Regions from separate parts of the Brucella sp. NBRC 12953 genome, predicted to be linked through region 2. Evidence: predicted binding sites of a transcription regulator. Region 2 holds the regulator's gene; the other holds the start of a gene.

Region 1 (4,480 bases), on a different contig from region 2:
ACGCCGAAAATGCCGCAGGATCTGCTGGTCCATGATTGCATTCGCGGTCGTTTTGCGGGGCGTGCGATCCCGGCTTGGGAATTTGAACGCAATGGAGATGTGGTGTTTATCGAGCCCTCAGGCCCCCTTCTTGTGCAGTCCGGTGGGGCAACCGATCTGGGGATCGCGGCGGCGAAGGCGGGGCTTGGCATTCTGTATCTGTTTGAAGACTGGTTGAGACCGGATTTTCACAGCGGCGCGCTTTCGCCGATCATGGAAGACTGGTGGTTGCGCTTTTCGGGTCCCTTTCTCTATTATCCGGGGCGGCGTCTGGTGCCGTCGCCGCTGCGCGCCTTCATTGATTTCGTGCGCGCCATGCCTCAAGCCGGGTCATAGCGGATCACCGGAGGCTGACAGAGGTTCGAAAAAGCTTGAACTCCGCGGATACCACATCGAGGCGTGTGCTTATAACAACGAGCCTTGTCGGGGTGCGATGATTTCTGGTCGCTGCAATTGCCCACGTCTGATCAGTTCCGTTCTGGCGCTGAAGCGGATATCGGCGTCGCGGTCCTGTAGAAATGCGTTGAGGCTCTCCGTGCTTATCCGGTCCCAGCCCTTGCCACGATCCGGACCCGAGGGGACGCGCGGCAGAAGCCCGGGTTCAGCGCTCCATGCGAGCAGCTGTTGCAGCGATGCGGCGTTCAGCATGTCGCGCAGATGATGGGCGGTCACATAGGCATCGGGCAGGGCGCGATGAGCGGGCAATCCGAGCGCGTGCACCAGACCTTCTGGCATCCGCTGATAGCGCAGCATCTGATTGGAAAAACGCGGCAGTTCAGGCCACAGCCGCAGCGCGCATTTCCAGGTGCATATCCAGGGAAGGCCGCCGGTCAGCCGCGGCGTGCAATAGCGCTGTTCGAAAGCGGCGCGATGGGCTGCGAGAGCGGCGACACCCGCATTGCGCAGGATCAGCGGTGCGAGTTCTTTCCAGTGCGGGGCATTGGCGACCTGCGCGTCCAGAATATGATGCACGGCCATTGTCTCAGCCGATATGGCACGGCCCGGATTGACGAAACGAGCGCCGCGTTGTTCCGTCAACGCCCAGCGACCATCCGCGTTCAGCGCCACATCCTGCCAACCGATCTCGCAGACATCATTGCTGCCGTTTCCGGCGGTCTCCAGATCAATGACACGGATGCGTTCTGATGCGCGCGCCGCGCCTGTTTGCTTGTTCGCCGTCATAAATCAAAACCGAGCTGCGACTGCTGGTCTTCAAGGCCGTCGGTGACAAGCGAGGAGAGGGTGACACCGAGCAATCTGATCGCCCGCTGGAACGGATAGACGCTGGCAAGTAGAGCGGTTGCGGCCGCCATGATTTCCTGACAGCTGGTGAAGGGACGCGCGGCGGTCCTGCTGCGCGTTGCTTGTGTGAAATCGGAATATTTTATTTTCACGGTGATGGTCTTGCCGCTGATGCCTTTCGCCTGGCACGCCTTCCAGACCTTTTCGGTCAAGGGCTTGAGCAGGTCGAGGGCAGGAACGAGATCCTCGACATCCTGGAAAAAGGTATCTTCGACGCCAAGCGATTTCCGCGGCCGATCGGGACGGACCTGCCGCGCGTCATATCCGCGTGCGATTCCATGAAAATAGGGTCCGGATTTGCCAAAATGCTGGGTCAGGAATTGCAGCGATTGCGCCCTGAGGTCGGCACCGGTCCTGATCCCCAGCCCCAACATCTTTTCGGCGGTCGCCGGCCCGACACCGTGGAATTTCTTGACGGCAAGGCTTGCGACGAATGCCGGTCCCTGTTTTGGGGAGATCACCGCCTGACCGTTCGGCTTGTTGAGGTCCGATGCCATCTTCGCCAGAAACTTGTTGTAGGATATGCCTGCTGAAGCATTGAGGCCGGTCACTTGCTTGATCTTGGCACGGATTTCGGCAGCGATATGGGTTGCGATCGGCATATTCTTCAAATTCTCGGTCACGTCGAGATAGGCTTCGTCCAGCGACAAGGGTTCTATCAATGGCGTGTACTGAGCGAAAATTTCCCTGATCTGCTGCGAGACCGCGCGATAGACCTCGAAACGCGGCTTCACGAAGATCAGCTCCGGACATTTGCGCGCCGCGGTCACAGAGGGCATGGCGGAATGAACGCCGAAGCTGCGCGCTTCATAGCTGGCGGCAGCCACGACACCGCGGGCTGCTGCGCCCCCGACGGCGAGAGGTTTGCCGCGCAGCTGCGGATTGTCGCGTTGTTCGACCGATGCATAAAAGGCATCCATGTCCACATGGATGATCTTGCGCAGCGGTGTGGGGTCGATTGCATTCATGAAAAACCGGATCGTGTCGCCTCGAACAAATAAGGAACATAGCAGAGATCCTGCGATGATGAAAGCGCGTTGCCGACAGAGACGCTCGGCACTCATGATACAGCAATCATCGCGGCATGGGTCACGGGCCCCGGCTTTGTGGAAAACTCAACAGGCAACTCTGGCGGGTCGTCTCGCAGTCGGTCTACCCAAATCAAACGCGCTGATGGTTGTGTGCGGCACTGAAATAGCCTAGATCTGATCCCATGGAAATTTTTGCATCGGGTGAGCAACGGTTCGACGCGCGGCAGTCGTGCCGTATTTTTGTGTTACTGCCTGCATGCTGACCGTATCGATCGCGCTGTTTACAGTGATGCTCTGTGGCCCCTTTGCCTATCTGGCAGTGAAGTTACCGATGCCGATACCCTACAAGCTGCTCTATCTTGTGGCGATCGGCGGCGTCGCCATTCTGACCTTCCTGCTCGGACGCGAGCTTGCTTGATGGTGTCTGTTGACGCTGCCGCTCCGCGGTTAAGATCGGCAACGGTCAGCAACGCGGCAGGCGATCACGCAACGATGATGCATGCGCTGCGGGTCCAGCGCTTGCCGGTCAGGCCGGGGGCAGCCGCGGCAGAGTTGGAGCCGACTTATGCCCTGCGCGGTAAATTCCTGCAGTAAAGCGACAGTACGATCAGGCTCACGCCCAGCCATTGGAAAACGTGGGAAACATCCTGAAACATCAAAATGAGGGTAAAGACGGCGGCCGGCACGATTTGCGACATTTCGCGATAGGTATTGTAGATTGGCACCATCTGCAGCCGGTCGCGTCGTCTGACCGAACGCAGGAAAGGCGCATTGCCCGCGCTATCGATTCCACTGGCCGTCAGAGCGGCTGCCATCAGGGCGATCATTGCCCATGGCAAGGACCATTCGGCGATCAGACCGGTGGCAGCGGTGGCGATACCGCAGGTGGCATAGGCGATGGTCAGATGGCGGCGCAGACCGATACTGCGCATCCACATGCCCCAGAGGGGACTGAGCAGCAGCAATCCTGAGGCGATACCGGTGATCGCGCCGGTATAGCTGGCGTCATAGCCTGCTGTGATGACAAGGATGGGCGTATAGACAAAGAACACCTGCCACCAGGAAGCCCTTCCGATTGCCAGGATCCAGGCGAGGCGCAGCCGCGGCTGGCGCAGAAACTGCCGGATTGCGTGTTCGGACCGTTGTTGTGCCGGGCCTGCGGGCAAAGCTTCGCGGACGCCGTCGACCAGAACAATCAGCACCACGGGTGCGAGAATGGCACAGGCGGCGCTGATGAGAAAGGGAGACCATGTAAAACCGTAGCGCAGCAGCGTCATTCCGATGACCGGACCGCTGCCATAGGCAACGCCTGCCATCAGCATGCGCCGCGGTTCGAAGCGCGCCAGATCGCGTCTTGGGATCATATGCAGCGCGTAGACATTGCAGACGGTTTCAAACAGCTGCACCATCAGCAGATAGGCTGACAGGCCGGCGAGCATGGAGACACTGTCGGATCGCAGGAACAGCATGGCCGACGACACGCCCATTGCGCTTCCAGCGAGCGTCAGCCGCCAGGGGCCGATCGCTTTGAGGATCGCGGGCAGCAACATGCTGAACGCCAGCCCGCCCAGGCTGGCGATAAAATAGATGCCACTGACCAGGCTGGCATTGTCGAAATGACGGAAGGCCAGGGTTGGAATGACCACAATCACCGCCGTGCGCGCCAGAACGGCGACGGCATAAAACAGCGGGATCCCCCATGCCGCGGAGGCATTGGAGGAGGCTGGCTGTTCAGGCGGGTTCATCGGCGCAGGGTCTGCTGTCGCGGGCCACACAAAGTTCGGCGGCGGCCAAATCTTCAAGCGAGCATCCGACCGATTTGAATATTGTGATCTGTGCGGCGTGGGTTCGTCCCGGATGGGCCTTGCTGACAAGGTCACAAAGGCTGGCCTGGATGTCGTCGGGTTTTATAGCCCCGCGCCGGATGGCCTGGACGATTTCGCCGGCTTCGTGACAGGCCCCCGCGCGCGTGTCGACAAACAGCGTTCCCCTTTGCAGCGCTTCATCATCGGTTTCCGCCATAAGCGGTGTGAAGGCGCCGACCAGATCAAGATGGGCGCCGGGCTTCAGCCAGCTCCCCTTGATCAGCGGCTCGCAGGACAAGGTGC
Region 2 (4,480 bases):
TGGGGCCGAGTTTTCAGATGTCTTTTTCAGCGACTCCGGGATTGATTGCTGCATTTGCATGGTGGAGCGACAGGAAAGCACGCAATCAAACGGCCAATGAAAATCGACGTTCTAATCCACGCGGATTTGTATCAAAAATGCTCGTTCCTGCGGTGGCGACAGGAGCAACATCGATTGTTGCCGGTATAGCGAGCGGAATATTCGCCGCCTATCATTTCAACAACACCGCACCCTTAGGCCTCGTCGGAAACGTATTGGCCCTGCCGGTTATCTCGATCCTTGTGATGCCCTTTGCAGTGCTGAGCTTGGTGTTGATGCCATTGCAGCTTGACTGGCTGCCATTACAGATCATGGGATTTGGTGTCCTATTGGTCAGGCATATTGCAAGTTTGGTCGCTAGCTTTTCTCCTGACGGCAATCCGGGCGTCATGCCTGCAAGCACGCTTATCCTCTGGACCGTAGCGCTTGTTATCGCGGTTGTTTCCACGACCCGGTTGCGATGGCTGGCTTTACCCTTTGTCATTGCCGGGCTTGTCGTTTTTATACGACCGCCATTGCCAGACATTCTCGTTAGCGAGGATGCAAAATTTGTGGCCGTGCGCCTACCTGATGGCAATTTCGCAGCCAATCGCAGCAGGCCGCCAAAATTCACAGGTCAAAACTGGCAGACAGCCTATTTGATCGAAACGTTTATTCCGCCGCAGATTGTAAAAAAGCAGAAGCTGGTATCCGCCACTGATGCGTTTGTCTGCGAAGAGGGACTGTGTACGATCCCTTTGCAGGACGGGCGGATGTTTGCTTATACCGCGCAGGAAGAGATGAAGGACATCGCCTGCAATATTGGCGATATCGTCGTTCTCGCGATAGCAGGCAAAAATCTGAGCTGCGAGCGCCCTGATGTGCTTGTGGTGGATCGAAAAGAGCTTGCCTTAAAGGGAACGCTTGAACTAAGGCTGGGGCAGAAGAAGGAGTCCTCGAAAGGCGAAGCTGCAACAGTTTCGGCTGTCCACGAAGTCGACAACGAAGATAAAATCTACCGATTCGAACCCGCAAAATCTCGTAAATTAGCCGGCTATGCAGATCATTTGAGCTTTGCCATTGATGCGCCAGCGAGGCCTTGGCACCTTCATCGTCTTTATTCGCGAGCAGCGCGGGGGCTAGCTGAGCGCGAATATCAAAAGAAGGCTGGCTCTGAAAAGAACTCTAAGCTCGAAGCGGCTCCAGCTTTTAAAGATAAGTCAGAACCGCTCTAGTTCATGGTTTTCTGGCAGACTTACAGCCGTTCCAGCTAAGAATGAATCGTTGGAACCGCTATAACTGATTGTTTTTACGCATTATCCGACGCATCGCAGCAGGAAAAGAAATCAGTCCGGCGAACCGATTTCCCTGCGGAGACGCTTCGCACTTTTGCCGGAAATACTATGAACATTAACCGCCACATATCTCACGGAAGTGCAGCGGTTATGTGTAAGATTTAATAGCGTCGGATCAGACCGATAAGCTTGCCCTGAACGCGCACGCGGTCAGGTCCGAAGATGCGGGTTTCGTAAGCCGGGTTTGCTGCTTCCAGCGCGATGGAAGCGCCTTTGCGGCGAAAACGCTTCAATGTCGCTTCTTCGTCGTCCACCAGTGCGACGACAATTTCACCCGGATTGGCTGTATCACCGCGTTTAATGATGACTGTATCGCCGTCAAAAATACCGGCGTCGATCATCGAATCGCCTTTGACTTCCAAAGCGTAGTGTTCACCGGCACCCAGCATTTCCGGAGGAAGGCTCAGTGAGTGTGTCTGATTCTGGATTGCCGAGATCGGCACACCGGCAGCGATGCGTCCCATCATAGGCACAGAAACCATTGTTGAGGAATCATTGTCCGCCATGACCGGAGCAGGGCGTGCCGGTGGAGGAGGGGGAGCTTTACCAAGGCTTCCTTCGATGACGCTCGGAGCGAACTTCTTCTGCGAGTTCAAGCCCGGTGCTATCGAATCTGGCAACCGCAGGACTTCCAGAGCGCGTGCTCTGTTAGGAAGTCTGCGGATAAAGCCACGTTCTTCCAAGGCCGTGATGAGGCGATGAATGCCCGATTTCGAGGCTAGATCGAGAGCCTCTTTCATCTCGTCAAAAGACGGAGGGATGCCCGTCTCTTTAAGACGTTCATGAATGAACAGCAGAAGCTCGTGCTGCTTACGGGTCAACATGCGCTACACCCTCCAAACCAGAATCAAATAAAAACAAAACCAGAACGAACACTATATGTTCCAGTCTTGTTCTGCAATGGTTTTAAAATGATTAATGAGGGCGGGAATTGATGCCGTTCGTTACAGCATCAATATTGTGCAAGCATCTCCAAGCGCTGCAGCTGGCGCATTTTCTTCTCTGATCAGTAGTGCATTGGAACGCACAAGAGCAGAAAGCATTGAAGAATCCTGAACTGGAAATGGCTTTACAATCAATGTGCCGTCGATTGCCTTTTCGACCGTCGCACGAACAAAGTCCCTACGATGATCGTTTGCATTCATTGGCTGACCAAATTTCGCGGGACGAATATCTGCAGTTAAGTCAGTGCCCGATAGCTTTGCCACCAATGGGCGCAGAAATACGAGACTGCAGACAAGGCTTGAAACCGGATTACCCGGCAGACCGATGACATGCACGGTTTTACCCGAAACTGTCTTGCGACCATACATCAGCGGTTTACCCGGGCGCATCGCGATCTTCCAGAAGTCGAGATCGACACCACAATTCTGTAAAGCCCCGTGAACGTAATCGCGATCTCCAACCGACGCGCCGCCAATCGTCACAAGAACATCGATGCCATCTTCGAGAACGGCACTAATTGCGGATTCGATCTTCGCAGGGTCGTCGATAATAATGCCCATATCTTCAGGCCTGCCGCCTGCGCGGCGAACGATTTCGGCGATGCCGACGCTGTTGGAGGCGACAATCTGGTCCGGGCCGGGAACTGTACCGGGCGGGACGAGCTCGTCTCCAGTCGCGAGTATTGCAATGCGGGGCTGTTTGAAAACGGAGATGGCTGCGTTGCCACTGGCCGCAGCAAGGGAAAGTGCCGGGGCGTCGAGTGCCTTGCCAACCGGAAGAACAACATCGGCGGGTGCGAAATCGAGACCCGCCCGACGAATGTGCCGACCTTTATCGAGGCCTTGCCGGATCGTCAGCTTGTCGCCGAAGCGCTCCGTGTCTTCCTGAATAACGATGCTATCTGCACCTGCTGGCATTGGTGCGCCGGTGAAAATGCGGACCGCCTGACCTTCGCCCAGCTGCCCATCGAAACGCTTACCGGCTGCTGATTCGCCAATTACCGTCAGTTCAAGCGGATAGCTGATGTTTTCAGGTGCGATCAGCGCATAGCCATCCATAGCAGAGCAATCAAAGGGAGGTTGCAGAAGGTGAGCTTTCACAGGTTCAGCAACGACGCGTCCACCGGCTGAAGTCAAAGGAACCTGCTCAGAACCGTGTGGCTCTGCCGAGCTCAGGATACGTGCAAGGGCTTCATCGACCGGGAGAAGGGACATTGGCTTCCTCTCGTAGAAAATAATCTCGTTATTTCGCTTGTTCTGCGCATTATCTCACACAGGCTGCTAAATGCTCATGCCGGAAATGCTTCGCTGCTTAAAGCAGATTAACTGCGGCCATGAATTGATTTGCCGCAAGTTCGTTTGAAAATCAGGCTTTCCAGTCGCCCGATTTGCCACCACTTTTTGCGGAAACGCGAATATCGGTAATTTCCATGTGGCGATCAACGGCCTTCGCCATGTCATAGATTGTCAGGCAGGTGACTGATACGGCAGTCAGCGCTTCCATCTCAACTCCCGTGCGGCCTTTCAGCTTCGCAGTCGCAGAGACGCGAAGGCCGGGGAGCGTATGGTCGGTCTCGATGTCCACCGAGACCTTTGTTAACATTAAAGGGTGGCAAAGCGGAATGAGATCGGCAGTCTTCTTCGCGGCCATAATGCCCGCCAGACGGGCAGCACCGATAACGTCGCCTTTTGCGGCATTGCCTTCCAGAATGAGGGCCAGAGTTTCTGGCTTCATTTTGACTGCACCTTCAGCCGTTGCCTGGCGTTCAGTCTCAGCCTTATCGCCGACATCGACCATATGGGCGGCGCCAGTCTGGTCGATATGGGTGAGTTTGGCTGTCATGGCTTACACCTTGCCGGTCAGAAGTTCGCGGGTTGCTTGAGCAACATCATCCTTGCGCATCAGGCTTTCGCCGATGAGGAATGTGCCGATATCCGACTTTTCAAGACGCAGGCAATCGTCATGGGTGAAGATGCCGCTTTCGCCGACCAGAAGACGGTCCGAAGGTACCATTTTTGCGAGGCGTTCGGAAACAGCAAGATCGACTTCAAACGTCCGCAGATTGCGATTGTTGACGCCAACGAGACGCGATGAAAGCTTCAGCGCGCGTTCGGTTTCTTCTTCGTCATGGACTTCAATGAGAGCATCCATGCCGAGTTCGA

What was found. The regulator LexA, encoded in region 2, represses DNA repair genes until DNA is damaged. The targets are predictions, from matches to a motif close to TGTTCNNNNTGTGTTCNG.
Positions count from the first base shown of each region.
Region 1: the regulator LexA is predicted to act here: its motif matches at 2,331-2,348, upstream of dinB (DNA polymerase IV).

Region 1 is NZ_BAABSV010000014.1:3,609-8,088, forward strand. Features, by position in the region: gene ABWV94_RS22290 (LysR family transcriptional regulator) at 1-375, shown strand, start outside; gene ABWV94_RS22295 (DNA polymerase III subunit epsilon) at 445-1,221, opposite strand; gene dinB (DNA polymerase IV) at 1,218-2,309, opposite strand; gene ABWV94_RS22305 (hypothetical protein) at 2,629-2,790, shown strand; gene ABWV94_RS22310 (MFS transporter) at 2,936-4,117, opposite strand; gene lhpI (bifunctional Delta(1)-pyrroline-2-carboxylate/Delta(1)-piperideine-2-carboxylate reductase) at 4,104-4,480, opposite strand, start outside.
Region 2 is NZ_BAABSV010000001.1:709,572-714,051, reverse strand. Features, by position in the region: gene ABWV94_RS03465 (ComEC/Rec2 family competence protein) at 1-1,253, shown strand, start outside; gene lexA (transcriptional repressor LexA) at 1,475-2,197, opposite strand; gene ABWV94_RS03455 (molybdopterin molybdotransferase MoeA) at 2,318-3,532, opposite strand; gene moaC (cyclic pyranopterin monophosphate synthase MoaC) at 3,684-4,160, opposite strand; gene trpC (indole-3-glycerol phosphate synthase TrpC) at 4,164-4,480, opposite strand, start outside.